Regions from separate parts of the uncultured Ligilactobacillus sp. genome, predicted to be linked through region 2. Evidence: predicted binding sites of a transcription regulator. Region 2 holds the regulator's gene; the other holds the start of a gene.
The links. The regulator CtsR, encoded in region 2, represses protease genes until heat stress. The targets are predictions, from matches to a motif close to TTGGTCAAAAAAGGTCAAANA.
Positions count from the first base shown of each region.

Region 1: Q9Q35_RS11855 (ATP-dependent Clp protease ATP-binding subunit) is a predicted target of CtsR. The motif match lies at 8,115-8,135, and genes of this name have one in related genera.

Region 1 covers NZ_CAQLEL010000161.1:814-11,305, reverse strand. The annotation lists gene Q9Q35_RS11895 (LTA synthase family protein) at 1-1,749, opposite strand, end outside; gene Q9Q35_RS11890 (YkuJ family protein) at 1,859-2,092, opposite strand; gene Q9Q35_RS11885 (lysylphosphatidylglycerol synthase transmembrane domain-containing protein) at 2,224-3,243, opposite strand; gene Q9Q35_RS11880 (glycosyltransferase family 4 protein) at 3,243-4,265, opposite strand; gene Q9Q35_RS11875 (glycosyltransferase family 4 protein) at 4,279-5,460, opposite strand; gene ptsP (phosphoenolpyruvate--protein phosphotransferase) at 5,653-7,374, opposite strand; gene Q9Q35_RS11865 (phosphocarrier protein HPr) at 7,374-7,640, opposite strand; gene Q9Q35_RS11860 (hypothetical protein) at 7,835-8,023, opposite strand; gene Q9Q35_RS11855 (ATP-dependent Clp protease ATP-binding subunit) at 8,177-10,339, shown strand; gene Q9Q35_RS11850 (DUF1827 family protein) at 10,492-10,492, shown strand, end outside.
Region 2 covers NZ_CAQLEL010000122.1:13,657-33,167, forward strand. The annotation lists gene Q9Q35_RS08855 (mannitol-1-phosphate 5-dehydrogenase) at 1-734, shown strand, start outside; gene Q9Q35_RS08860 (BglG family transcription antiterminator) at 865-2,808, shown strand; gene glmS (glutamine--fructose-6-phosphate transaminase (isomerizing)) at 2,939-4,756, shown strand; gene Q9Q35_RS08870 (DUF805 domain-containing protein) at 4,992-5,705, shown strand; gene Q9Q35_RS08875 (hypothetical protein) at 5,721-6,263, shown strand; gene Q9Q35_RS08880 (nucleoside 2-deoxyribosyltransferase) at 6,331-6,807, shown strand; gene Q9Q35_RS08885 (hypothetical protein) at 7,234-7,365, shown strand; gene Q9Q35_RS08890 (hypothetical protein) at 7,391-7,522, shown strand; gene Q9Q35_RS08895 (NAD(P)H-binding protein) at 7,579-8,217, opposite strand; gene Q9Q35_RS08900 (helix-turn-helix domain-containing protein) at 8,383-8,712, shown strand; gene Q9Q35_RS08905 (nitroreductase) at 8,786-9,436, opposite strand; gene pnuC (nicotinamide riboside transporter PnuC) at 9,534-10,247, opposite strand; gene Q9Q35_RS08915 (Gfo/Idh/MocA family protein) at 10,366-11,340, shown strand; tRNA gene Q9Q35_RS08920 (tRNA-Pro) at 11,390-11,463, shown strand; gene Q9Q35_RS08925 (porin) at 11,527-11,961, shown strand; gene Q9Q35_RS08930 (CtsR family transcriptional regulator) at 12,073-12,543, shown strand; gene Q9Q35_RS08935 (ATP-dependent Clp protease ATP-binding subunit) at 12,562-15,054, shown strand; gene Q9Q35_RS08940 (MFS transporter) at 15,175-16,365, shown strand; gene abc-f (ribosomal protection-like ABC-F family protein) at 16,515-17,990, opposite strand; gene Q9Q35_RS08950 (zinc ribbon domain-containing protein) at 18,343-19,191, shown strand; gene Q9Q35_RS08955 (zinc-ribbon domain-containing protein) at 19,203-19,511, shown strand, end outside.

The DNA of each region.
Region 1 (10,492 bases), on a different contig from region 2:
ACTTCCGATCTTTGTAAATGTCGGTGAAACAAAGTCACCATTTCTAAAGGCAACTGTTTGGTTCCGATCCTTAGCTAACAAGTCGTTTCCTAATTGGATCGTATCCGTATTCTTGATCCCCAAAAGATCTAATAAGGTTGGCATAACATCGATCTCACCACCATAAGTGTGATCTACTCCGCCTTTGATGCCATTAACATGGATCATAAATGGAACTTTTTGGAATTGTGCTAGATCATAACTATTTACGCTCTTCTTACCAAGTAATTGTGCGATCGCCTTTTTATGGTTATTTGAAATACCATAATGGTCACCATAAACGACGATCATCGAATTATCATATAGACCTGCTTTTTTCAAATAACTGATAAATTCACCAAAAGCATCGTCTAAATACTTAGCTGTTTGAACATAACCGTCAACAGTACTATCACCCGTTGTCGTCTTTTCGATCGTTTGATTTTGCTTATCAAGTTCGTATGGATAATGATTTGTGACCGTGATCAATTTTGCATAGAACGGTTGCGGTAACTGTTCGATGTACTTAACTGACTGTTGTAAAAACAACTTATCTTTTAAACCATATCCAATACTATAGTTGGATTTATTCTTGTAGTAGTCTTCACTAAAGAAATACTGATATCCCCAAGATTTATAGGTGTTATCGCGATTCCAAAAACTACCAACATCTCCGTGAAATGCCGCTGTTGTATAACCCTGTTGGTCCATAATAGCCGGCATTGCTTGGAAGGTATTATTGGTACCATAAGATGTCATAACTGACCCCGATGGTAAACCAAAGAGCGATGTTTCTAACATCGTTTCTGCATCAGAAGTCTTCCCTTGTCCTACTTGATGGTAGAAATTATCAAAGGAGATCGTGCTTTGATCGCTATAAAATTGATTGATATTTGGCGTTACTTCTTTACCATTAACTTTATAGTTGATCATAAATTGTTGGAAACTTTCCAAATGGAAAACAAAAACATTCTTACCTTTTGCTTTACCATAGTATTCTGGATTGACCGTTGTTTTGTTTTTTTCCAAAAACTTCAAGACCTGATCCATATCACTACTACTTGCACTAGCTCTTGTAGCACTTTCCTTATGCGTTTGGTAAGCGTTATAAGCAGCATAGAAGTTAATACCTAAATATTTAACAATGTAATTATTGTCAAATGTACGTGTCAGCAGTTGTGGGCGGTTCTTTTCGGCTAAACCTAGATTAGCTGCAAACAAAACACATGATAACAGTGTGACTCCGATCGGATAACGGAACTTGACTGGTCGTGTATCAATTTTGATGACCTTAAATACCAATAGTAGTGTCAAAATGATCACATCTGCAAAGATCCATAAGTCACTAAGATGCAAGATCTCGCCAATACTTAACGATAAATTATTTGAAACTGATCCCGAAGACTTAATGATCCCCATTGATAGGAAATCAGAAAACTCCCGATAGTACAAAACATTGGCAAAAAGCCATAGTGAGGCGATCAAATCGACGATCATCATGATCCAATAGGACTTCTTACCTCTAAAATAAAGAGCGATCCCTAAAAGTAATAAACCTGCTGGGAGCGGATTTAACAAGAGTAAGAAGCGTTGCATGCTGTCACTTATCCCTAAGCTAAACTTATTAACATAAACAGCATACGTTTTGATCCAAAGTAATACCAGAGTTAAAATAAAAAAACCTGTGCGCGTATTCAGCCCATCACGGACTTTCTTTAGCACTGAACGCATCTAATTGCCTCCAATAATAAGTAGTATTTAATTGTCTATGCGTCAAATTATAGTTTAATATCCTATGAAAAAGATAGTCATTCCACAAGATTTTAAAGATATTTTAAAATTAGTCGTTTAGCAAGTCGTAGATCTCCATCGCTGCTAGATCGATATCATCAAAATCGAACTTTTGATGTGTTGCTAATTCTTCTAATTCAAAAGTTTGTGTTGCAGGATCGTATGTTACGAATCCTCTTTCTTGTCCTTCACGCTCAAAGCGACGTGATTGAACTTCATTTGTGTCTGCTTTCATCATCGCATCTAGTCTTTCGATAATTGCCACAAGTTGTGAATTTTCCATAGATATAAATCTCCTCTTCATTTAAGTAGATCACGGACCTACTTTTGATATACCTTAGCAAATTATATACTAACACACCAAATATAATGAAACAATTCAAAAAAGTTGAAGATTTTAGGATGATCTTCTCTTTAATCTTGTTTTGGATATTTATCTGGTTTGATCACTAAGGCTACCATACCACCAAACATCCCCAAATAATAAGTAATGATCCGCCAAATTATCATTGCCAAGACCAGTTTACTTCCACTGTTAACAAAGGTCGAAAAAATCAGTGAAAAACTGTATTCAGCCCCACCGGCACCCCCAGGGATCGGAAATAATGAGATCACCATCACGATCAAAACGTGGAGCGTCATTACTGTCAGCAATTCAGCATGCTCGACTCGTAAAGCTAGCAAAATAAAAAAGGGGATGATGTAATAGAAAAATAGTTGGATCAAAGTGATCAAACTAACTTTGAACAATAAGCGGTAGTTAGCTTTCAATTGTAAGCTCTCCCGATAAAAGTTATCGATCTTCTCATTGATCAACTTATCATATTTTTCATAACGTTCTGAAGTTAAAAAGCGTTTAAAAGGCCGTAAACATAGATTTGTCATCTTCTTAGTAAAGTCATACCAATACATTATCAACAACAGACCTAAGATCACTGTCAAATGGATCAAAAAACCAAAGATCAACAGCAACCCCATAACGTGCAATTTATCGGCGATCAAATGAAATCCCAAAAATAAGCAAACGATGAAATTTAAAACGATCATCGATTGATATACCACAAATTTCATCAATAAGATCGAAGTCGCACGTCCAGCATCTACCCCAGATTGCAATAAGGCAAATAATTGCGCTGGTTGCCCACCTGAAGCAAACGGGGTGATCCCATTAAATAAAGCTTCGATCAATGGGATCCGCAACGAATCCTTAAAAGAATAAGTCGGGAACTGTCTTTTTAGTAATTCCTTGACCACAAAACCCTCACAAAAGATCGACAATGCCATGCATAACACAGCCACTGCGATCCACCCCCAATTAAGATGTGTGATATCACCGACCAAGTCATGATACGAGATCCCTTGAACAGAATAAAAAAAGATCCCGACCCCGATCAATATCATTATCAAGAGGGCTAATTTATTTTTCTTTGACATCACACTTTCCCCGCTTGTTTTTTATAGTAGTCCAACCAGATCAAGGCCAGACGATCTTCTGAATAAAATTTAGCTGCTGCTTTCGCCCGCTCACGCAATTTGGCTAATGCATCTGGGTCTTTAGCTAACTCTTTGAGCTTTTTTTCCATCTCATCTATATCAGTACAACCAGCATAATAACCCGCGATAACGCCTTCGTAAAGCTCAAGTTCACGTAAAACAACGGGAGTCTCACAACTAAACGCTTCAAGCACACTCATCGGAAAAAGTTCGTTATATGACGGTAACAAGAAAACATCAGCTAAGTTGTAGTACTCACACATCTCAATTCGTTCAACGATCCCAGGGAAATGTAAATTTTTAGGTGGATCATCGACCACTTTTTTCAACTCTGCATAGCCGTCAGTGATCATTCCAAATGAAAAGCCTCCGACCCAAACAAATTCGAATTCAGGATTGCGCTTAGCTAACTCGATAAAATCAAAAACACCTTTTCTTTCCTGGATCTGCCCCACACCAACGATCAAAAATTTATCAGTAGGCAATTTTTTTTCCATACGTAACTGCTTTTTTTCCTCACTAGCGATCGGATGAAATTCCTTTTTAGATACAAAATTAGGAATATAAGTTATCTTCTCACGAGCGATCCCATAAGCTTCCAATTTGGGGATAAAAGTTGGGTTAACAACGACCAAGGCATCCATCCGCTTATAAAAAGCGATCACATACCGATACAATACTTTACGTGCGATCCACGGCAACTTGAGACTTCCCTCCAGTGTTTCTGGCAAAAAGTGGACGTAACCCACTTTTTTACCTCGACGTTTGGAAAAAGTCGAAAAGAAAAACTTTAAGTCGATCGTGTGATAGTGACTGATATCAGCTGGACCAAACTCATTGATCGTGATCGCCAACTGCTCAGGATAATATTTTTCTAGCAACTTTATCAGTTCGGTGTATGCACTGCCCACCCCTTGGCCTTTGACCTTGGTTGCCGACGAATACATGTGAACATTTAACATTAGAAAACTCCTTTTAGCTGTGTTCTTTTGAGTAGGTTGTTTGGCTCAACTCTAAATAGTGTTCCTTACTACGTTCATAAAATTGTAAGATCTTTTCACCAAACTCGTCAGCTGAGATCTCTTTTAATTTTTGTTGTAACGGTTTAGGATCTTGATATTTGGCTGGCTTCGTCAAATATTCAACTACTAACTCAACAAATTCTTGTAAAGTCTCAAAATTTGCACCGATCGCCCGATCGCTTAAAAGTTCAGCCGTATATGGGCTTTTTGAGGAAACTACTTTAGTCCCTGCTGCCAATGCTTCAATATACGTCAAGCCTTGTGACTCTGAGACCGAAGTTGAAACAAATAGGTCAGCTGCATGATAAAATTCACTCACTTGAGTATTGTCCACTTCACCTGTAAAGATGATATCTTCGGTCAATCCGAGTTCTTTTACTTGATCTTGCAATGACTCTTTAGCTGGCCCATCCCCCACGATCAACAATTTGACCTTAGAAACTTTGGCCTTGATCGCAGGAAAACTAGCCACCATACGATCGATATCTTTTTCAAAGGCCAAGCGACTCAATGTTAGTAACAAAGGCGCATCCTCAGCTATTCCATAATGTTTTCGAACATTGTTTTCACTAGCAACTTTAAACCGTGTCAAATCGACTCCCGTAGGAATAACAGTGATCGGTTCTTTGATCCCATAACGAGTCAAAGTCTCTAAAACACGTTCACTTGGAGCCACGATCCCACTCATTTTTTCGCAAAAAGAACAAGTCATCAAACGTACATGAGAGGGTTTCAATAATTTTCCTTTGGCCACGTAATGTAAATAATCTTCATACATCGTATGGTAAGTATGAACACACGGGATCTTTAGCGCTTTAGCTACAAACTTCCCGATCAATCCCATTGAAAATTCGGTTTGCGTATGAACAATATCTAAATTTAATTCTTTAGCTACTTGATAAGACTGAAACAGTCCTCTAACAGCGATGCGTCTATCGGTAAAAGAAATAAATGGAATGCTAGCAAAGCGAAACACATTGCGCTCATAGACATTTTTCTCGACATCAGGATCGGTAGTCGTAAAAATATAGACCGTATGCCCTTTTTGTTCTAATTGTGAACGCAAAGTATCGATCGATGTCGCAACTCCGCTAACTTGCGGAAAATACGTATCTGTAAATATGCCGATATTCACAAGCACCTTTCCTCCTCAACTTTTTATCAGTTTTAATTATATGGTTTTAACTATTCCTTTGCAATGCTCTCACTGATACGAAGAGCAAAAAAATACCATTCTTAATATTTTAACATTTTCCGACTGATTTTAAACAAAAAGAGACCAGAAATCTCTTTCCGGTCTCTTCACTTAAGATAAGTTGATCGAATATTACTTCGTGTATTCAGCTACTAAAGCTTCAACTTCTTCAGTTGTTTCGCAATCTTCAACTGCTTTTTGAGCTAATTCTTGCATCTTAACTGAATCAAGTTTCTTCAATAAGCTACGTGTCTTCAAGATCGAAGTTGCACTCATTGAGAATTCATCTAAGCCTAAACCAAGCAACAATGGCACAGCAACTTGATCGCCAGCCATTTCACCACACATACCAGTCCACTTACCTTCTCTATGTGAAGCATCGATAATGAGCTTGATCAAACGCAAGATAGATGGGTTATATGGTTGGTAAAGGTAAGATACACGTTCGTTACCACGGTCAGCTGCCATAGAGTATTGGATCAAGTCATTAGTTCCGATACTAAAGAAATCAGCATACTTAGCTAACTTGTCTGCGATCATTGCAGCAGCAGGGATCTCCATCATCATTCCGACTTCGATATCGTCAGAAACTGGAATACCTTCTTTAACTAACTTAGCTTTTTCTTCTTCAAAGATCGCCTTAGCATCTTTGAATTCCTTGACAGTAGCGATCATTGGGAACATGATCGCTAAACGTCCATAGTTAGAAGCACGTAACAACGCACGCAATTGAGTACGGAAGATATCTTGACGATCTAATGAAATGCGGATCGCACGATAACCCAAGAATGGGTTTTCTTCTTCTGGTAGCGGTAGATAAGGTAGATCCTTATCCCCACCAATATCCATTGTACGTACAACAACTTGTTTGCCGTTCATACCTTCGACTGCTTCTTTGTATGCTTTGAACTGTTCTTCTTCCGTTGGAAGCTCACTTGCATCCATGTATAAGAATTCAGAACGGAACAATCCAACTGCTTCTGCCCCATTATCAACAGCACCTGTAACATCCTTAGGTGTACCGATATTAGCCCCTAAGATAACTTCTTTGCCGTCTTTGGAAACAGACTTAGCATCTTTTAATTGTTGCCATTCAGCTTTTTGAGCTTTGAAATCAGCAGCTTTTTGTTCATATTCAGCCAACTGTTCAGCAGTTGGATCAATAACTGCATCCCCAGCAATACCATCGATAATGACCATATCGCCTTCTTTGATCTCAGTTGTTGCTGAGCCAGAACCCACGACTGCAGGGATCTCAAGAGTTCTTGACATGATAGCAGAGTGCGATGTCCGTCCACCGATATCAGTGATAAAGCCCTTAACAAAATTGCGGTCTAATTGTGCTGTATCAGATGGTGTCAAGTCATGCGCTACGATCACAACTTCTTCGTTGATCAAAGCTGGGTTAGGTAAAGTTACACCCAATAAATGACTCATAACACGCTTGGTTACGTCGCGAATATCGCCTGCACGTTCTTGCATGTAAGCATTGTCTGTCATGCCTTCAAACATGGAAATAAACATGTCTGTTACGCTCTTCAAAGCAGCTTCAGCATTAACTTTTTCATTCTTGATTTGATTTTCGATTTGACCAATCATTTCAGGGTCAGCCAAGATCGTTAAGTGTGCCTCAAAAACTTCAGCTTCTTCAGCACCTAAGTTTTGGGCAGCTTTTTGCTTGATAGCTTCAAGCTCATTCTTGGAGGCTGCAACAGCATCATCCAAACGCTTGATCTCAGCTTCCGGATCAGAGATGCTGGTCTCAGAAAATGAAAGGTCAGGTTGCACAAGCATGTAGGCTTTTGCGGCTGCAATTCCGTCACTAGCTGCGATACCCTTCAACATTTTCGTCATTATTCAGCAAGTCCTTCCTTTGTCATTGTTTCTGTAATAGCAGCGATTGCTTCGGCTTCATCAGCACCATCAGCAGAGATCACAACGTCAGCGTTTTGACCTACACCTAATGACATAACACCCATAATAGACTTCAAGTTTACTGATTTACCTTGATATTCTAAAGTAATATCTGAGTTAAATTTGCTTGCAGCTTGCACCAAAAGTGTAGCTGGGCGTGCGTGAATACCTGTTTCTGCGATTACGTGAAATTCTTTCTTTTCCATTGTGGATCATGCTCCTTTAAATATAAATAAGATTTGTGCAACAATTAGTAAACAAATTGATTACAGTTGCAAAAGAATTCGTTTACATTAGCGATTACACTAGGTGTTGCACCTGCTATAAAAGATAATACCATGAATTATTTATCAAGACAAGGTATCACCCTTAAACATTTTGATAATATGTCGAAAAAAATTTATTTATCATTTTTATGGTAATGATAGATAACTCCACCACCACGTTTGGCTGTACCGACTACATTTTTCCGATAATTATAATTTAGTAAAATCTTTTGAAAATCCATAAATTCAGCCGTTTCGATCTCAAATTCTGTTATCTCACCTGCATGCAAGCGATCTAATAAAGCTTGATAATCCTTTTCCATCCTGCTCCCCCCTCTCATATATTTTTAAATTATACCATCTACCAATTTTTTTGCTTGCACTTAAGATAAAAATTTGTATAATAAAGCTACAAAGGTCAAAGTTGGTCAAACTGATTTTGACATTAAATTTACTCGGAAAGGTCGTGAATAGCTATGTTATGCCAAAATTGTCAACAAAACCAAGCTACGCTACATTTAACAACAAACATCAACGGTCGCCAAACTTCGATCGACCTTTGTCCTAACTGCTATCAAGCTTTGAAAAATCAAAGTCAACTACCACCTTCCTTAGGGGGGATCTTCCAAGATCCCTTTGGTAGTGATCCATTCGCTGATCTCTTTAAAAAGATCGACCAACAAAACCAACAGCGTTCCACACCAGCGCAAGAGCCCCTAACTCAAGCCGGTGATAATGGCGATAACGGTAGCATTTTGGATAAATACGGCCTCGATCTCACCGCCCAAGCTAAAGCAGGCCAGATCGACCCCGTTATCGGGCGTGACCGCGAGATAAAACGTGTAACTGAGATCTTGAATCGTCGCACTAAAAATAATCCTGTCCTTACCGGTGAAGCAGGGGTCGGGAAAACAGCAGTTGTCGAAGGTCTCGCCCAAAAGATCGTTGACGGCGATGTTCCACAAAAACTATTAAATAAAAAAGTTATCCGCCTAGATGTCGTTTCCCTAGTCCAAGGGACCGGGATCCGTGGCCAATTTGAGCAACGCATGCAGGAATTAATGGATGAGTTGAAACAAAAACAAGATATCATCCTCTTTATCGATGAGATCCATGAGATAGTTGGCGCCGGAAACGCTGAGGGCGGCATGGATGCCGGCAATGTCTTAAAACCAGCTCTAGCTAGAGGCGAGTTTCAACTCGTCGGGGCTACTACTTTAAACGAATTTCGTACGATCGAAAAAGATGCCGCCTTGGCGCGACGTTTACAACCAGTCCAGGTCAAAGAACCTTCTAAAGAGGAAGCTTTAGCGATCTTACATGGTCTACGTACTAAATATGAAAGCTACCATCAAGTCGCTTATACCGATGAAGCCCTTGAAAGTGCGATCCAACTTTCGACTCGTTACATTCAAGACCGCTATTTGCCAGATAAAGCGATCGATCTCTTAGATGAAGCCGGCTCGCGTAAGAATTTAGCCTTACAAGCTTTTGATCCAAGCGAAGTCAAAGCTAAGATAGCTCAAGCTCAGGCAAATAAAAAAGCCGCTTTAGACCAAGAAGATTATGAAAAAGCCGCTTTTTATCGCGATCAAGTCACTAAACTAGAAGATCATTTAACGGCTAAACCCCAAGCTAAAAGCGAAGTTACTGCCAAAGACATGGAAAAGATCGTTGAGGAAATGACTTCTATCCCTGTCGGCGAACTCAAACAAAAAGAACAAGCGCAATTACAAACCTTAGCCCAAACACTCAAGCAAAATGTTATCGGCCAAGACCGCGCCGTTGATAAAGTTGCCCGCTCGATCCGACGCAATCGGATCGGCTTTAACAAATCCGGCCGGCCGATCGGTTCATTTCTTTTTATCGGTCCTACAGGAGTCGGGAAAACAGAAGCTGCTAAACAACTTGCTTTAGAATTATTTGGGACGACTGAGGCCATGATCCGTTTTGATATGAGCGAATATATGGAAAAATTCTCTGTCTCTAAATTGATCGGTTCTCCTCCAGGTTACGTTGGATACGAAGAAGCCGGCCAATTGACCGAACAAGTCCGACGGCATCCATATAGCTTGATCTTATTAGACGAGATCGAAAAAGCTCATCCCGATGTCATGCATATGTTCTTGCAGATCTTAGATGATGGTCGCTTGACTGATTCACAAGGTAAGACTGTCAGCTTTAAAGATACGATCATCATCATGACAAGTAACGCTGGTTCAGGTGATCCGATCGTCAACGTTGGCTTTGGCACAACTGAGAGCACACCTAATTTGGTAGTCGATAAATTGACTAAATACTTCAAACCGGAATTTTTGAACCGTTTTGATGATATTATCGAGTTCAATGCTTTAACTAAAGAAGATCTTGAGCAGATCGTTGAGTTGATGCTCGAAAAAGTCGACCAAACGCTACAAGAAAATGGAATGTCGCTCAAAGTTTCAACTAAGGCCCGCCAAAAATTAGTCGAATTAGGCTATGATCCTAAGATGGGAGCCCGCCCACTACGCCGTACGATCCAAGACCAGATCGAAGACAAGGTGACTGACTTTTACCTCGATCATCCTCAAGTTAAAAACTTTTACGCCGACTTGAGCGACGATACGATCGTGATCAGTGAAACAAGCGTTACTGAATAATTCAACAAACTGGGAGTTTTTTACCAACTTCCCAGTTTTTTTATTTTCAACATTTCTATCAGATAGTTTATAATAATTATATAGAATTGGTAATTGAAGCATGCATTTTACTTCAAAAATTTTACTATCATTTAGCAAAGGGGGAAATCAACA
Region 2 (19,511 bases):
ACTTAGACGAAGCAACTAAAGCTTTTGCGGATGAATATATCGGTTTTCCAAATGCAGCGGTCGATCGGATCGTCCCGCAACAAAGTCACGCAGATCCGTTATTCGTGGTCGTTGAACCTTTTAAAGAATGGGTCATTGATGAAAGTCAACTAAAAGATCCAGCTTTAAAGCTAAAAGAAGTCCACTATGCAAAAAAGCTTGAACCGTATATCGAACGCAAATTGTTCTCGGTCAATACGGGACATGCAACGGTAGCGTACACCGGGCAAGTTTACGGATATGACACGATCGGTGAAGCGATAAAAGATAAAAGGGTATTAGACCAAGTTAAGGCTGTACTAGCTGAGACCCGTGAATTATTGTTAGCTAAATGGGATTTTGAACGCTCTGAACTGGAAGCTTATCAACAAAAGATCATCGAACGTTTTGAAAATCCTGAACTTTCAGATGAGATCACGCGTGTCGGGCGGACACCGATCCGCAAGTTAGGCTATGATGAACGCTTTATTCGCCCGATCAGAGAAGCTAAGGCACACAATTTGAGCTACCAAGCACTTTTAAAAACAGTAAGTGATATTTATCGCTTCAATGATCCAGCCGATCAAGAAAGCCAACAGATAAAAGAAATGTTGACGACTTTACCTTTGATCGAGGTGATCTACCAAACAACTGGGTTAGATAAACAAAAAGATGCTGCACTGTTGGCGGAATTAGAAGCGCAGTGTGAACGATAACTTTGCTGGCTACTACCCTGAGTTTGGGGTGGTAGTTTTGTGTTACTACCTAATATTTTAAATATAAAAAATTAAAGGTTATACTGGAGGGTAGGACGATGAGAAAGCAAGGTGAAAAGGCGTGGTAAGATTGACCAAACGCCAGGAAGTGATCTTGACAGAATTGGTGAAAAATGTTCCCGAGGGGATCGCACTTTCACAGTTGAGTAAGATCACTAAAGTCAGTCGGCGGACGCTATACCGGGAATTTAATGAATTGAGTTTGTATTTGCAACATCTCGGGCTAAATTTACAAAATGAACAAGGACGCTATGTTTTAGTGGGTGAAAATGTAGCTTTGAAGCAATTACAAATGATGTTGGGGATGCAAGCAAAATTAGTTGAACCACTTAAGCCAAAGAGTCGCCAAAACGCTTTGGCAGCATTACTGTTATTAGCCGATGAACCACAAAAGATCATCAGTTTAGCTCTGGAATTGGACGTCAGTGAAGCTACGATCCAACGTGATCTAGGTGGGTTAGAGGAAGCTTTTGCTAGTTTTGCGATCAAATTACAACGCCAAAAAGGTGTGGGTGTTTGGCTAGAGACGACTGAACTCAAGCGGCGTCAGTTTTTAAGTGAGATCATGTTGAATGAACTCAATGATTATCAATTTTTTGCTTATTTAGATGATAAAACAACGATCACACCAGACTTTTTCTTACGATTATTGCCTAAAAAGCTATTGCAACAATGTTATCGGGGCTTGGAACAAAAGGTTTTGCCAAAATTAAAGATCACTTCGGATTACCAAGTATTGCAATTAGTTCTTCTTTTTGCGATCTGTTTGGTGCGAAGTAAAAAGCATCCCGTAAAAGTAGAGCTAAAAGGGCAACTCTTGCGTTATCAAGCCTTAGTATATGCTTTTTTGAGTAAAGTAGATGAGGATCTTGAACAAAATGAGCTCATTTATTTAGCATATCAATTGAAAAAAGGTGATCAAAACGCCAAAAGTTTTACCTATACTGATGAATATGAATTAGCAGTCTCCCTCAAAGTAAAAGCACTGATCGCATTAGTATCACAGGAGATGAAATTTGATTTTTCACGTGATCTAGTCTTTTTTAAAAAGCTAAGCCGCCATGTGATAACGCTAAAGGAGATCTTTTTTGAACAAGCGATCAGTGAGACTGAATTACAACTGATCTTGTTATATTTTGCTAGTCAATATGTAGAAACTAAGCGCTCAGATAAGTTAGCGGTGTTGATCGTTTGTGAAAACGGGATCGGGACGTCTTCGCTTTTGAAGCAACGTTTGAAAAAAGATCTTCCGCAAGTCAAGCATTTCAATCTTGCACGGATCCAAGAACTAAATGAGATCGATCTAGCAGAATATGATATTGTGTTGTCGACGTTACGCCTACCGGGATTTCCACGCGAATACCAGATCGTTAGTCCATTATTGACCAAAGAAGAACTTATGCGATTAAAGACCTACATCAAAGATTACCAGCGTAAATATTTTGCTAAAGTAGCAACTAGAAAAAATAAGCAGTTCAACGGTAAATTACCTCAAACTTTGAGCTTTATCGCAGCGACAGCCTTTTTTTGCACAGAATTAGTCAATGAGCTACAGGTCAAAAAAGTTGATAATGCTGGACTTGATCTGCAACAGACCATTGAAAAGCTCGTAGGTGAGATCGGTAACAATATTATTTTGAATGAAGCAGAGGTGGTAACTGCTTTAGAAAAAAGAGAACGCTTAGCCCCGATCGGTCTGCCTGATAGTTCGTTAGCCTTGTTGCATACGACTAGTTTTGCGATCAAACGTTGCCATTTTGCGATTTTCGAGCTGATTGAGCCGATCACGATGCAAGCGATGGATCAATGCCTGATCACCGTTAAGCGCATGTTAGTTTTATTGGCACCAGAAAACATGTCTCAGATCGAGCAAGATGCTTTGGGAACGATCAGCAGTATGGTCATAATGAATGATGACACCTTGGCTTTATTTGAACAAGGAGATCAAAAAGCACTTCAAAGTGAGCTGGCTAAACGTTTCTTAAAAGAAATAAAATCTGGTATACCAATTTAAATAGATATTAGTTGACAGAAGAATTTTGTTGCGCTATATTTAGTTTTGTTACTTGATGTAACTAACTTCTATAAGATTTGAAATTAACAATTAAGGTATATACCAATTTTAAAATGTGAGGTATTGAATTATGTGTGGTATCGTTGGCGTAACTGGCAATGAAAATGCAACAGATATTTTATTAGATGGATTACAACAATTGGAATACCGTGGCTATGACTCAGCCGGTATCTATGTAAATGACCAACAAGGTGATGGATTTTTAGTTAAGGAAAAAGGCCGGATCGCTGATCTACGTGCTTTAGTCGGACCAGAAGTCAAGGGATCGACTGGGATCGGACATACACGTTGGGCAACACACGGAGTCCCAAGTGTTAAAAATGCCCATCCTCATGTTTCAGCTGATGGACGTTTCTTCTTAGTTCATAACGGTGTGATCGGCAACTTTAGCCAATTGCGGGATGAATACTTGGTAGATGTTGAATTAAAGAGTGATACAGATACCGAGATCATCGTGCAATTGATCGGTAAGTTTGCCGATGAAGGGATGGATACTTTAGCTGCTTTCCGCAAGGTCTTGGGCTTAGTTGATGAAAGCTCATCTTATGCATTCTTATTGATGGATAAAGAACAACCAAGCAAGCTATTTGTAGCTAAAAACAAGAGTCCATTGTTACTTGGTGTGGGGGATGGCTTCAACGTTGTTTGTTCTGATGCCACAGCAATGCTTGAACAAACGCATGATTTCATCGAATTGATGGATGGTGAAGTCGTGGTAGTCGAACCAGATAAGATCTCGATCATGGATCCAGCTGGCGATGCCGTAGAACGCGAACCATTCCATATCGATATGGATCCACAAGCCGCTAAAAAAGGTGCCTATCCATATTACATGTTAAAAGAGATCGATGAACAACCAGGTGTGATGCGCACTTTGATCCAAGAATACTTCAATGAAGACGGCTCAGTTAAGATCGATCAAGAATTATTGGATGCTTTATCCAAGGCAGATCGTTTATACATCGTAGCTGCTGGGACAAGTTACCATGCTGGTTTAGTAGGTAAAGAGTTATTTGAAAAATTAGCTCATATTCCAACTGAAGTTCATGTGGCTTCTGAATTTGCTTATAATCCACCGTTGTTGTCTGAAAAGCCATTCTTCATCTTCTTGACGCAAAGTGGGGAAACAGCTGATAGTCGCCAAGTGTTGACTCAAGTTAATGAATGGGGTTACCCAAGTTTGACGATCACAAACGTGGCTAACTCAACGCTTTCACGTGAAGCAACTTATACTTTGTTGTTACACGCTGGTCCTGAGATCGCGGTTGCTTCAACTAAAGCTTACACCGCTCAGATCGCTTTAGAAGCTATTTTAGTCAAAGCTTATGGTGAAGCCAAGAACATCAAGGCTGCTAAGGACTTTGACGTTGCAGGTGAACTGACAAAAGTTGCTAACGGGATGCAAGAATTAGTTGATGAAAAAGGTGACATTGAAAAGATCGCCCAAGATATGTTTGCGACGACACGCAATGCATTTTATATCGGTCGTGGTGTTGACTATGCGTTAGCCCAAGAAGCTGCTTTGAAGCTAAAAGAAGTTTCTTATGTTCAAACTGAAGGATTTGCTTCAGGTGAATTAAAGCACGGCACGATCGCTTTGATCGAAGAAGGTACACCAGTCGTAGCGATCATCACTGATCCTAAGACAGCTGCTCATACACGCAGCAATGCGCAAGAAGTTATCGCGCGCGGTGCAAATGTCTTATTCATCTCCAGCCGTGATGTAGCCACTGAAGGTGATCAGATCATCTTACCAGAAGTTGATCCATTGTTATCACCACTTGTTTCAGTCGTACCGACACAATTGTTGGCTTACTATGTAAGTTTACAACGTGGTTACGATGTGGATAAGCCACGTAACTTGGCTAAGAGTGTGACTGTTGAATAAAATTTTGATCTAGTAAAAGTCTGTTTCTGTCTAGGAGCAGACTTTTTTGTTTTGTTTTTTAGTATTAGCTTTATTTTATGGACGGGACAAAAGTTAGTGAGAATATATGCGATATCAAAGCATGATCCAATATCATGCTTTTTATTTAAGAAAGTTTGAATAAATTTAATTTTATGATAAGATATTTATTTATATTACTTATATAAGATGCTTTTTTTATAAAGGATGAGATAACGTGTTTTGTAGATTGTGCGGGACAAAAAATCTCGATGACAGTAAATTTTGTATCAAGTGTGGGCAAGAGTTGGTCACGCTTGAACAAGCTACAACAGCTGATACAGCAGTTAAAAAATTTGAGATAACTTCAAATTCTCAAACACCGGCGAACTTAGTAAATTCAACTAAATTGATGTTTAAAGATATTTTTCGTTATGGTAAATGTATGAGTCGAGCTGATTATTGGTATGGCATCTTAGGTTTAGCTTTATTAACGGTCCCTATTGTTATCGGGCTTGTTTTTTGTATCAGTTTAGCTAGTCGGATAACGCAGTATTATACCATTCAAGCGCTTGTGTATATGGTGCTTTTTATTAGTATAACAGGAATTATTTCATTATTTTTGATGGGGCTCTCAGCTGCTATTCGCCGTTTACATGATATCGGAATGGATGGAGCGTGGATCTTGTTAAAATTTATCCCATTTGGAAATATTATTTTATTAGTATTTATGTGCCAACCAGCAGTCATGGAAAATAATCGCTATCGGCAAGAAAGCCAGAGCTCATTTGGTAAAAAAATCTATAGTATCAAAGGTTTGGTCCCTGTGATCGTACTATGTGTGGGCTTGGTCGGAACTATGCTATTTTATAGTGTGGTGACCTTGACTGATACCACTGATGATGTTGGAAATACAGAGCTGTATTATGACAGCTTAGATGATGACTATTAAAAGTGAGGTTTGACAGTGAAGAAAAGTAATAAAAAAGTCTTTGTAGGGCTAGTAGTGGTGCTTACTTTTATCGCACTATTAGTTTTTGGGATCTCTGAGTTGAGTGCGTTAGGACAGACTCACCATAAATATCCACAAAAAAGGGAGCATAAGGTCGCTAGTTCAAGCTCTACAAGTTCGATGAGTTCGACTTCTGAAAGTTCAAGTGAAACTAGCTTAAGTAGTAGTGCTAGTTTTGTAAGTAGTTCAAGTGTTGCAACGACTACAGCAACCCAAAGTTCAGCTAGTGAAACTTCAAGTGTAGTGGCGAGTTCAAGTGAAGTGATCGATCCATGCCCTGAACAAGTTGAAGAACCAGTGACTTATGCTTATCAAGCGCCAGATCCAGTGCAAAATACCCAAACGGTCTATGTTAATGCTGACATTCCTGGTCGCTATCACTTAGATCCCAATTGTCGTGGTCTACAACGCCATGGTGGTGGGACGGCAATGACGCTTACAGAGGCAAAAAGCCAAGGTTACCAAGTCGAATGTGCGTATGAACGCTATGGAAATTAGTGCACAATTTGTTATATTTAGCTAGAAAGTTCATAATAAAAGGTGCATATTTTTAAAAGGATGGCGAATGCGGATGACAAAGACAGTATATTTTGCAGCTGGGTGGTTTACCCCAAAGCAAAACGCAGCTTACGAACAAGTAATGAAAGCGATCAAGGAAAACAAGACGATAAATGATGCTGACAGTTATGTTCCCTTGGCGCATCAATATAAAGGTTTACGCGTGGATGAACATCCTGAATTACTAGAAGATAAAGAATGGCAAACGGCAACGTTCAACGGGGACTGTGTCGGGATCAAGAGTTCAGACATCTTCTTATGTACTTATCTACCAGATGAAGAAGATATCGGCTGTGGGGTCGAGTTAGGCTTAGCCAAGGGGTTAGGCAAATATATCGTGTTGGTGATCCCAGATGAAGATTATGGTAAGCCGATCAACTTGATGAGTTTTGGTGTTGCTGATACAGTCATCAAAGTCTCCGAGTTAGCCGAGTTTGATTTTAATAAACCATACTACAACTTCTATGAAGGGGCAGTATATTAGAATAATAGTGACCACTCTGTTTTAGGGTGGTTTTTTATTTGAGTAAGATAAGTTCAATTTTTAAGAAAAGGGTCCTAGATATGAAAAAGGATGAGTGCGATGAAAGATGAGGTAAGGTAGTTAAATTACTGCTATGTTGGGTCATCATATTTATCGTTGGCATTGCTGGGGGCCAACTAGGGAAATATATGTTCTTACGTCAAAAAATTCGCTGATCATACCGTTACAAAAAGAATTAACAAAAAATATCATCAAGTCGGCTTTATGGGAGATATCAAAGTTACTATGGTCGATAAAGATAGGACTGCAGCGGGATGGTAGTTAAACCTATACCGAAAAATCAGATCATGGAAGAACTTATCAAAAAAAGCTGTGGGTAAATTTTAGGCCTTCTGAGTTAGAGCGCTTGATGTGGGGACTAAAGAGTTGCAAAAAGGCGAATTAGGTAGTCGGGATCAGAATTTTACTGAAAGCTTAGTGGTATTAAAAGAAAGCGCAACTCAACGACAGTCAGCTGTTAAAACAGAATTAAAACATTGTTTTCAAAAGAAAAGATAATTGAGGTCAGGGGGGATGTATCTCTTTGAAAACTGATCTTAAGTTCCAAAGCGTAGCGACTGTGATCGTTAAAAATCAACATGAAAAATTACCTTTGGGTGATTACTATAATTCGGACATTCAACAATTTGTCAAAGAGGGGCTAAGCAAGCTATAATCAACATTACATACATAACAGGGATAACCTTACAGTTATCCCTGTTATGTATATCGTTAAATTTCAGCTAGTGCCTTTGCGATAGGAGTGTCACCATTTTGCATCATGATTACTTTTTTACCAGTATTATCGTATTTCAAAAGATCAGCTAAAACAGTTGCGACATCTGCGATCGTATTGGTAGCGATCTTGGCATCTGTGACGTTGATCTTGCCTGTTGCAGGTCCTTCAACTAGTCTAGTCGGTTGAAGGATAGTATAATTCAAGTTGGTATTGTTGATCAGGTAAGTGTCAGCAAAGAATTTAGCGACATTGTAATCCATGATCTCACGTAATCCTTCTTGGTGCCAATTTTTTGGTTGGAGTGCATAGATCGAGCTTAACAGAATGAAGCGTTGGATATTTTTAGCTTGGGCAGCTTGCATCACTTTAACTGCTCCAAAGGCATCAACTTGTAGTAGGGCTTGACCACGTGAACCGGCAACAAAGTATACACTAGTCGCAGCCCCCATAAGTTCAGCGATTTCTTCAGGAGTAGCGACAGCTAGATCAAGTTTGACTGGAGTAACACCGGAAAGTGTGACGATTTTTTGAGGAGAACGTGCCCCAGCAATAACTTGATGTCCAGCAGCTACTAGATTCTTAATTAATTCTGTGGCAACTCGGCCTGAACCACCAGCAACAAAGATTTTCATTTTCTCACCTCATGATCATTTTGATAGTATTTTTGAGTTTATAGGCACATAGTCATGTACAATATGAATATAGCATGAAAGAATTTTGGTGACTAGAATGCACTTTTTTGTCTAAAACTATGATTTATGTTATTTAGTATCAAAAATGATAGTGAGGTTTTATTGATGGATCTAGAAAAAGCAACAACATTTAACTGTCCAGTTGAGGCAACGATGCAGATCATTGGGGGCAAATATAAAGCGATCATTGTGTATGAGTTGATCGATAAGACCCTTAGATACAGTGAGTTACAACGTTTGATCCCCAAGGCGACTCCGAGGATGTTGACACGCCAATTAAAAGAACTTGAAAGTGATGGGATCATCAGTCGAGTAGTTTATCCAGTCGTTCCTCCTAAAACAGAGTATTCGTTGACTGAGTTAGGGAATAGTATAGTTCCGATCGTAGTAGCATTATGCGATTGGGGCGAACAGTATTTAGATAATTTGAACTAAAGAGTGTGAGACGATACAAAGAGAGCCTACCATCCGCATCGTGGTAGGCTCTCTTTGTACTATGCACTATAGTTTAGTCTTTGAAAGTTAAAAACTTATCAACTTCACTGCGCTCAGTATAAAAACCGTTGATCTTTGTTGATTGATTGCGGTAACCTAGCGCGATCCCTATTATAAGTTGTTTATCATCTGGAATCTGCATAATATTTTTAACGATACTTGGATACTTAACGATCTCCCAAGCTGGAATTGAATCGACTTTTCGGTCAGCAGCAGCTAGCATCAGTGTTTGTCCGAAAGCCCCTAGGTCATAGATCGACCACTCGGAAGTATTCTTAGGCAGGGTCAGATAGACAAGAGCTGGGGCATTGAACAATGTGATCTGTGATCTCCCCATTTGTTCAGCGTCAGTCCCTAAGAATGTTTGTAAAGCTTGGCTCCAAACACCAGCATTTTGGCGTGCTAAAAGACTCATCTTATCGCGATGCATAAAAGGTAAGTCAGAATTTCCAGGAAGTCCACGCTGAGATAATTCAAGGTGTAACTCTTTGATCGTTTCCAAAGTCTTTCCTGTTGCTACATAAACTTCCCAAGGTTGTGAATTGACCCATGACGGAGCGCGACGGGCATCAGCGATGATCTCTTTGATAGTCTCTTTTGTAAGAAGACGATCGCTAAAATCACGGATCGAACGACGATAATTAAGGGCATCTTTGAATTCCATAGTTAGTTACTACTCTTTCTTATTTTTAGTAAGTACGATCTATGTTAACTTACTTAAAGTGAGTAGTAAAGAGTAAATGTTGATTTATTTATATAATTTACGACTTAGTTCCACCTTCATTGTCGGCTTCACCACTAGCCCAGACTTTAGTTGCATAGATCGAGTTAAAGAGTAGGGCTGCTTGCAAGGCAACTTGGGAGAGATAGGCACCTAAAGAGCCAATGTCAGTAGCACCGGTCATGACTTGGATGCTTAGGATCGACCAGTAGAGGATATTGGCGATATTGACCACGATCCAAAGCGACCAGTTTTCTTGGTATTTCAAGATGTAGAGCAGTTGAGCGATGAAACTGATGACAAAATTGATCGAATCAAAATACGGCAGTTGTCCGTGCAACAAAGCTAAGATCCACCAGCCGATAAGCCAAGCGATAAAGGCACCGACAAAAAGTTTTTTGCGACTGTCAGGCGAAAAACGATGCGTTGCTTGGTCATGGCCCCACATGAACCAGCCGATGGGTTGCGAGATGACATAGAAGATATCCATCGCAAATGAACCATAGGCATGACTGATCCAAGCGATGTAAGTCATAGCTAGACACTGGATCGTCCCAAAGATAAAAGCGATCTTGCGCCCTTTCATCCCATAAACAAGTGATAAAGTGCCTGTGACTCCTGAGATCATGCCGATCAAGCTGTCAGGGACGATCCAAAATACGGCTAGTTGGATCAAGATCAAAATGCTGACATAGGTAACTTCAAATTTCTTCCAATTGGTAAATAATTGCTTATAAAGCCAAGTGTTTGTCATAGTGATCACCTTCCTTTAATATTATGATAAAACGATTACACCGATAATTCATGTTCTTTGTCTTGGCGAAAAGTTTTTGCTAAGATCGAGGTAGAAATGTTAGTTTGGAGGGGTTTTTTTGAAAAATTATAATTGGGCAACTTTAGGTTGTGGCGTGATCGCAAATGAATTAGCGCAGGCTATGCAAGCACACGGACGCACATTATATGGTGTTGCGAACCGGACGCACAGCAAGGCAGTTGATTTTGCCAAAAAATATGGAGTCACTAAAGTCTATGATCAGATCGAAGATATCTTTCAAGATCCCAACGTCGATATTATTTACATTTCGACGCCACATAATACGCATATCAAGTATTTAAATAAAGCGCTCAAGGCCGGTAAGCATGTGCTCTGTGAAAAATCGATCACGCTAAATGCAACTGAATTAGAAAAAGCCAAGCACTTAGCAGCCAAAAACAACGTGGTCTTAGCTGAAGCGATGACGCTTTATCACATGCCACTCTACAAGGAATTAGAAAAAGTGATCGCAAGCAAGTGTTTGGGTGAATTGCGCATGCTACAGTTGAACTTTGGAAGCTATAAAGATTACGATATGACAAATCGTTTCTTTTCTAAAAAATTAGCAGGGGGCGCTTTGCTAGATATCGGTGTCTACGCTTTATCTTTTGCGCGTTGGTTCATGTCCCAAAAACCAGATAAAGTCGTTTCTCAAGTCAAATTAGCCCCAAGCGGTGTTGACGAACAGGCCGGTATTTTACTGCAAAATAAAGCTGGGGAAATGGCGACGCTTGCTTTGACATTGCATGCTAAGCAACCAAAGCGAGGGATGGTCGCTTTTGATAAGGGCTATATCGAGATCTACGAGTATCCTCGGGGGCAAAAAGCGACGATCACTTATACAGCTGATGGTGGTAAAGAAGTGATCGAAAGTGGAGCAACTAAGGATGCCTTGTTCTATGAAGTGACCGATATGGAACAAGCCGTCGCTGGGGGCAAAAACGTGATGCACTTAGATTATACGACTGATGTGATGCAGATCATGACTGAGCTTAGAAGAGATTGGGGTCTAGTGTATCCAGAAGAAAAATAAGATTTTCCTTTTACATTTAACAAACTAGTATTATAATAGTAATTGTTCTCGGGATGTAGCTCAGTTTGGTAGAGCACCACGTTCGGGACGTGGGGGTCGCAGGTTCAAATCCTGTCATCCCGATCAATTACTAGTTAGAGTCGTACCTATGCAGGACGGCTCTTTTTATTTACGGGGGGAAGTTAAATGAAACGCGCGCTTTGTCTTTTTATGATCGGAGCTTTTGTTCTAGGTGTCAGCGGGTGTAGCTATCACGTGACGTGGGGCAAAAACAGCGTCAAGTTATCGGTCAGACCTACTAAAAAAGCGAGCTTGACTAAAGAGAGCTCAACAACAACTAGTCAAAGCAGTTTTGCCAAGCGTTACACTAAAGGAGAGCTAAAACAGATCACAGCTGATCTGTTGGCACCCTACGAGCAAAGAGGGTATACCAAGGAAAAAAGCTTTGCAGGGACTAAGACACAGTATGCTAAATGGGAAAAAGATCCAACTAGCCCAACAGCTAAATATGCTGATCAAGCTATCTCAGTTGATCAAGCTAAAGGAACGGGCGATCAGTTCGTTTATTTTTGTCCAGCTAAACATGTTGCGTGGGCAGTGATCTTTACAGCAGATAAATAAGAGGATTTTTAAGCGATCAGCCCTAGAAATTAGCGCTAATTCATTGCCAAGCATGGTGGATAACGTTTATAATTATAGTCAAAGTTAGTCAAACAGATTGAGGATAGTTTTATGCAAAATCGCAATATTTCCGATATAATCGAACGATATTTAAAGAGTATTCTTGCTGAAGCTTCTCAAGTTGAGATCAAACGTTCTGAAGTCGCAGACCAATTTGACTGCGTACCTTCGCAGATCAATTATGTGATCAAGACGCGTTTTACTTTACAAAATGGCTATTTAGTCGAGAGTAAGCGAGGCGGAGGTGGGTATATTCGGATCGCCAAGGTCGATTTGATCAGCGACCCGGATATTTTAGATGAATTGATCGAGTACGTTGGGACCAGTATCAGCGAGACCAAAGCATTTCAGATCATTCAAACGCTCTATGAAAATGAGCTATTGACACATAAAGAGGCACATTTAGTAGCGACTGCGATCGAGAAAAACACGCTAGCACTATCCGATAATGAGTTAGAAGAGGCGATCCGTGCCAAGATCTTGAATCGCATTTTAAACCGTCTGCGTTGTGCTGATCAATAATAGAAAGAAGGGGATCTTATGGATTCAACATCTTACACACCGAGTGCTAACCAAGTCTTGTTACTTGCACAAGAACAAGCTAACTACTTCAAGCACCAAGCGATCGGGACTGAACATTTATTGTTAGCCCTTGTCTTGGAGGAAAATGGTGTTGCCGGCCAAGTTTTAAGGCAAAACCTCGTAAGTAGTGTCGATATCAAAGAAGAGATCGAGCGGCTCGCAGGGTATGGGACTTTGCGCCGTCAAGCACCAGATAGTTATTTACCATATTCACCAAAATCCAAGGCCGTCTTGAATGATGCCTTGCGCCAAGCGATGATGATGGGTTCGTCTAAGATCGGGACCGAACATTTATTATTGGCACTATTAAAGGATGAAAATATTTTATCTTCACGGATCTTGTACAGTTTACAAGTCGATACCCGGCGCTTACGGCAGTTATTATTGCGCCAATTGGGCATGACTGACCGCCAACGTCAACGTTTAGCTAAGCAAGCTAGTGAAGCCCAAAAACGTTCTAAGACAGAAACATTAGATGGCTTAGCGCGGGATATGACGGCGATCGCACAAAATGAAGATACCGATCCAGTTATCGGGCGCGCAAGTGAAGTCAAGCGTGTGATCCAAGTTTTAAGTCGCCGGACGAAAAACAACCCAGTATTACTAGGTGAACCTGGTGTGGGTAAGACAGCGGTCGCAGAAGGTTTAGCGCAAGCGATCGTCAACGGAGATGTCCCTGAGAATTTGGCAAAGAAGCGCTTGATGATGCTTGATATGGGTTCACTTGTGGCTGGTACCAAATACCGGGGCGAATTCGAAGATCGCTTAAAGAAGATCTTAGAAGAAGTCTACCGTGATGGCAATGTGATCTTATTTATCGATGAGATGCACACTTTGATCGGCGCTGGTGGGGCTGAAGGGGCGATCGATGCCTCTAATATCTTAAAACCTGCCTTAGCGCGGGGCGAAGTTCAAGTCATCGGGGCGACGACATTAGATGAGTATCAAAAATACGTTGAATCTGATCCTGCTTTAGAACGGCGCTTTGCGACAGTAATGGTCGATGAACCTGATCAACAAGCGACCCTAGAGATCTTAAAAGGTGTCCGTTCCCGCTATGAAAAGCACCATAAAGTCAAGATCGACGATGATGCTTTAGATGCGGCCGTCAAGTTGAGTTCGCGCTATATCACGAAGCGCTTCTTGCCAGATAAGGCGATCGATCTGATGGACGAAGCGGCAGCACGGTTGCGGATCATGAATGCTGAAAAGAGCAGTAAGTTATCTAAAGTTAAAGCTAAGCTAAAAGAAGTCAGTGATAGCTATGACGAAGAGATCTTACACGAAAACTTCGATGATGCGGCTAAATTACGCAAAGAAGTTTTGAAATTAAAAGAAAAAGTCGAAAAGCTCACAGCTAAACAAGCCAAAGAAGAGGCTAATGGTGAGTTTAAGGCTGTAGTGACCCAAGAAGATGTGGCAGCTGTCGTCTCAGAATGGACAGGCGTACCTGTCACCCAATTGACTAAGACTGAAAGTCAACGTTTGGTCGGGTTAGAAAAGATCTTACACCAACGAGTAGTCGGACAAGATGAAGCTATCAGTTCGATCGCTAAAGCTATCCGCCGTTCACGCAGTGGTTTGAGTGATCCGACCCGTCCGATCGGCTCATTTATGTTCTTAGGGCCTACTGGGGTCGGTAAGACTGAATTAGCCAAGGCTTTAGCCGAAGCGATGTTTGGCTCAGAAGAAGCGATGATCCGTGTGGATATGAGCGAATACATGGAAAAATACTCCACCAGTCGTTTAGTCGGTGCTCCTCCAGGATATGTCGGCTATGATGAAGGGGGACAATTATCCGAAAAGGTCCGCAATAAGCCATATTCAGTCGTCTTATTAGACGAAGTGGAAAAAGCCCACCCAGATGTGTTCAACATCTTGTTACAGGTGTTAGATGATGGGTACTTGACTGATTCTAAGGGGCGTAAAGTCAACTTTAGAAACACGATCATCATCATGACTTCTAACTTAGGGGCAACTGCCTTGCGGGATGAAAAATCCGTTGGGTTTGGTGCAGGTAATGTTATTGATGATTATGCTGCAATGTCAGCTAAGATCAGAGAATCGCTCAAGAAGAGCTTTAGACCTGAATTCTTGAACCGGATCGATGAGATCGTCATCTTCCATTCACTTGAAAAAGATGAGTTGCATCAGATCGTGAAGTTGATGGCAAAAGATATCATCAAACGGGTAGCTGAACGCAATGTGACGCTAAAGATCACGCCTGCTGCGATCGATGTGGTCGCTAAGGCTGGCTTTGATCCAGAGTATGGTGCTCGTCCGATCAGAAGAGCTTTACAAAATGAGATCGAGGATCGCTTGAGTGAAGCTTTATTAGAGGGCAAGATCGTTACAGGCGCAACGGTCACTGTCGGGGCTAAGAAGGGCAAGATCACTTTGACGATCAAAGATCCAAAAGTTGAAGCAACAAAAGAAAAAGTGAATAATTAAAGTCTTAGAAAGCATCCTGCCGCCTGGTGGGATGTTTTTTTAGATATATTTGTTGAGTTGTAATTTAGTTGAGAAAAATTATAATTAAGTGCAACACTAAGGGGAAGGTGGGGGTACTTAATGGATCGCCGAATTATTTTACTAACGCAATTTATCTTGAGTTTTGGTGGGGGAATGTCTAATATCGCATTGCTGACACTGATCACTAAATGGTTCGTGTCAGCTAACTATGTGGGGGTGTATTCTTTTTGCTTATTTGTGCCACGGGTCCTACTGGCAACTTACATTGGCGGGCAAGTCGATCGGTCTAAAGATCTGAAACGAACGCTTTTATTTTCGATGGGTTGGACAGCGCTTTTTATGTTTATCATGACAAGTAGTGTTATTTTAGAGATCAAACACTTTTGGTGGCTCGTCATGTGGTCGATCTTTTATGAAGTCGCTAGTAGCTATTATTATCCATGTTTGACTAAACTTTTGGTGGTACTTTTTGAACGTTCTGAGTTGAGTAAATTAAATGCATCATTGAGTACAGCTGTCACGAGTGCAAACTTGTTTTCTGGTTCAGTTGTGACGGTAGCGCTGGGGTTGGTCAGTTTTGGAGTCTTTTTAGTGATCGACCTAAGTCTGTATTTAGTAGGTCTAGTGTTATTTTTTGCATTAAAAGTTGAAACCAAACCTTCTGTAGAAACGCCAAGTGAGCCCCCAGCTAGTTTGTGGAATGGAGTTAAGGTCGTTAAATGCTTATTGAGAGAAAATCACTATTTAGCTCCAATTTTTTACATCGCTTTGATCTTTAATATCGTTTTAGCACCTCAAAGCGTGTATTTTGCCGAATTAGCCAATAATGTTTTTCATGATCTGAAATTACTAGGGCTATGCAACACGCTGTTTGTCAGTGGCTTTTTACTGGGCTCATTGTTCTATCGTATAGTTGATGTCTGGCTAAAGACTCATGAATATATCATCTTTTCTTTAGTCTTAGTGCCGTTAGCCTTTGGTCTGATCGGAACTAAAGTAAGCTGGTCAGTCTATGGTGGGATCGTTTTATTAGGCTTTGCGATCCCACTATATAATATTTCGACCCAGCTCATTTTACAGACTAAGGTAAATAAGAAGACGGTGGCGACAGTCTCAAATAGCTACTATGCACTGTTGAATGCGACGCAACCGCTAGGACTATTGGGGTTTCCCTACTTGATCTCTCTTTTTGGGATCGGTGGTGTCCTGTTAGGTAGTGCTACTTTGTTAGGTTTGTTGACGCTAGGTGTGGTGATTTCAAAACAGATCGGTACTGAATTGGATATATAGTAAAAAACTTCCCAGACGACTTGGCGCCTAGGAAGTTTTTTAACTTATTTCATATTCTGGATTTACAAAGTGCCCAGTTTGTTTGATTTTCCCTTTCCCGATAAGGTCTCGCGGGATTTTTCTGGTTTGATATGATCCAGTTCCTAATTTCAATTGAATATCTTTTCCAGTTTAACGACCGTATCAGCGATTTGATCGATGAAATTTTGATCGTGTTCGATCACTAACAGTGCGGGTTTGGTTTCTTGTAATAAAGTCAAGAGTTGGTCTTGGTTGTAGGTATCTAAGTAGTTTAGGGGTTCGTCCCACAGATACAACTCAGCCGGGGTAGCAAGTGAAGCCGCTAATTCGACCTTCTTTTGTTGGCCTAAGCTCATATTTTCGAGTAAAACATCAAAGGTGTGGCGCTCAAAGCCTAGTTTTTTCAAAAGCGTCAACAAGAGCGTATAGTCGAGGTCACGTTTTTGCGCAAACTCTTTGAGAGTCCCGCGGTTGGCACTGAAATCTTGGCGTACGACACTGATATTTTTGGTGTTTAGTGACAATTCACCACTTGAAATTGCCTTTGAGCTTTTCAAAAGAGCTTGGAAGAGACTGGATTTGCCACTGCCGTTATTACCTTTTAGGACTACGATCTCACCGGCTTTGACCTCAAAATTCAAAGGCGAAAATAGCTGTTTTTCGTAAGCAAGCGTGAAGTCCTTGGCTTTTACTAAAACTTGTTTGTGGGTCGGTTGGTAGTTTAAGCTGAGGGGTTCACTGACTTCGAGGTTTTTTAGTTGGGTCTCTTTTTGTTTGATCTGCTCTTCAGCTCGCGACTTCAAAGCGGTAGCACGTTTCATCACTTTGGCAGCACGGCGACCGATAAAACCTTTATCGGCGTGCGAGTTATTTTGTTTTTGTCTTTCTGCTTGCGATGCCCAATTTTCTTTGGTCAAAGCAGCTTGCTTGAGTCGTTTTAGCTCGTGGCGTGTTTTTTCATTTTGCTGGATATCATGGCTATCCCGGCGTTTCTTTTGTATTTCATATGACGCAAGATCACCATTTTCTAAGTGCAATTGACTTCTTTCAATGACTAAGGTATGGTCGATCGTTTGGTCTAAGAAGGTGCGGTCATGGCTCGTGACGATAAAGCCCTGTTTTTTCTGTTTTAGGTAAGCCACTAATTCCTGACGCCCCGCTAAGTCGAGGTGATTTGTCGGTTCATCGAGCAAGAAAAAGTGGTCAGCTTGGCAAAAGAGCGCACATAACATTAATTTTGTCTGTTCCCCACCGCTAAGTGTGTTAAATGGTTGCCACAAAAGGTCTTCACTGATCCCAAATAACTTGAGCTCACGTTTTAGTTCCCATTCTAAAAAGTTCCCCGTCTCTTGCAGACAGTAAAGCGCGAGTTGTGTTTGATCGCCCAAAGGTTGTGGAAAATACGCTAGGGGCACGGAAACATTGATCGTACCCGTATAAGAAAGTTTATTTTGTAATAATTTGAATAAGGTAGTCTTACCGCGACCGTTGCGCCCTAAAAGACCTAAACGCCAAGAAGTATCCAGTTCAAAATTGGCGTTGTCAAAAAGAGCTACTTGACCGGGATAAGCAAAAGTAAGATTTTTGATCGAAATATTCGACATAAAGGCATTCCTCCAATTTTTGAGGAACAAAAAAAGCCTGCACAAGGGCAGACTGAGTCATCTTGCATCAGCCTAGAACCCTAAATTCTGCCCAAGTGAAACCGACTCTGTTTGTTCCCAGAGTTGTTAAACTTGTTTTGTGCAGAATTTAGAATTTCAATGGCGACGCCTCCGTTCGATTTGATCTACGAACTAGGATAGCAGGTTAGTTGTGCACTGTCAACCGAAATTTTGCGATAAAGTTTCAAGTAAAAAGACACGTAATAGTGCAATATAAACTGCACTATTCCTTTTCTATAATGTGCTTATATGGATTTATCCGTATATAAATGTTATAGGGAGTGTTTTTTTTATGGAAAATAAATTTTGTTCAAACTGTGGTCAACAGTTAGAAGCAGGGGCGAAATTTTGTCCCCAATGTGGTGCCACCCAAAATGTAGCACCAAGTAATCAAGGACAAACGGTGAACCAACAGCCACAAACCCCACCGGTCCAACCAAATCCTCAAAGCTACCAACAAGCACCACAACAACCAAACATGCAACAAGGGTATCAACAACAAGTGCCACCAACAGGGCAACAACCATACCAACAACAAGTACCACCAACGGGACAATATCAACAACGGGTAAATCAATTTACAAATGATATCAAAAAATTTAAAAATGTTGTCCCAGGTCAAATGGGAGCACAACCTGAATTAGGCTTTTGGGATAGTGTAAAGTATGTGACTGCAAATACGTTTGATTTTAAGACGCCAGAAACACGGAAGGCAGTTTATTGGTGGGGAACTTTAGGACAATGTATTGTAGGATTGGCCTTGTATATGGTCGTATACTTTTTGGCGGTTATGGCATTCAGTAGTGGTAGCGAACTTATGCTACTTTTAGGGAATCTATTTTATATTATTTTTTATGTTTTCTGCTGTGCTTCCGGAATCAGCTTGTTAGCTGCCGCAGTACGCAGAACACGTTACATTGCTAATAATCCATGGTTAGTTTTAGTGCCATTTTACAATATTTATTTATTATTGGTCGATCATCCACAATACCAAAGTCAACCGTATCAACAACCTAACCAAATGCAACAACCATACCAACAACAAAATTATGGTCAACAACCACAATATATGAATCAACAACAACCACAACAAGTACCATCACAAAAGCCAAACGATGATCAAAATACACCTCAAAATTAGGGGGAGAATTGATGTTAAATTGTCCTAACTGTGGGCAACAAAATCCTGCTGGTTCTGCATTTTGTAGTAATTGCGGAGCGCAGTTGCAAATGTATGCCCCACCTAAGAAAAATGGCTTGCCTGTTCCAGCGATCATCGGGATCTGTATAGCCGTAGTCGTGTTGATTTTTGGTGGCTTATATATGTTAGGCGGTAATGATCCTGAGTATAAGACAGCTGATAAATTGGAATTAGCTGATATTGTGGGGACTTGGAGATTAGTTGACGAGAGCAAAAAAGACACGATGACCGAAGAGATAAAAATCAGTGAAGATGAGATC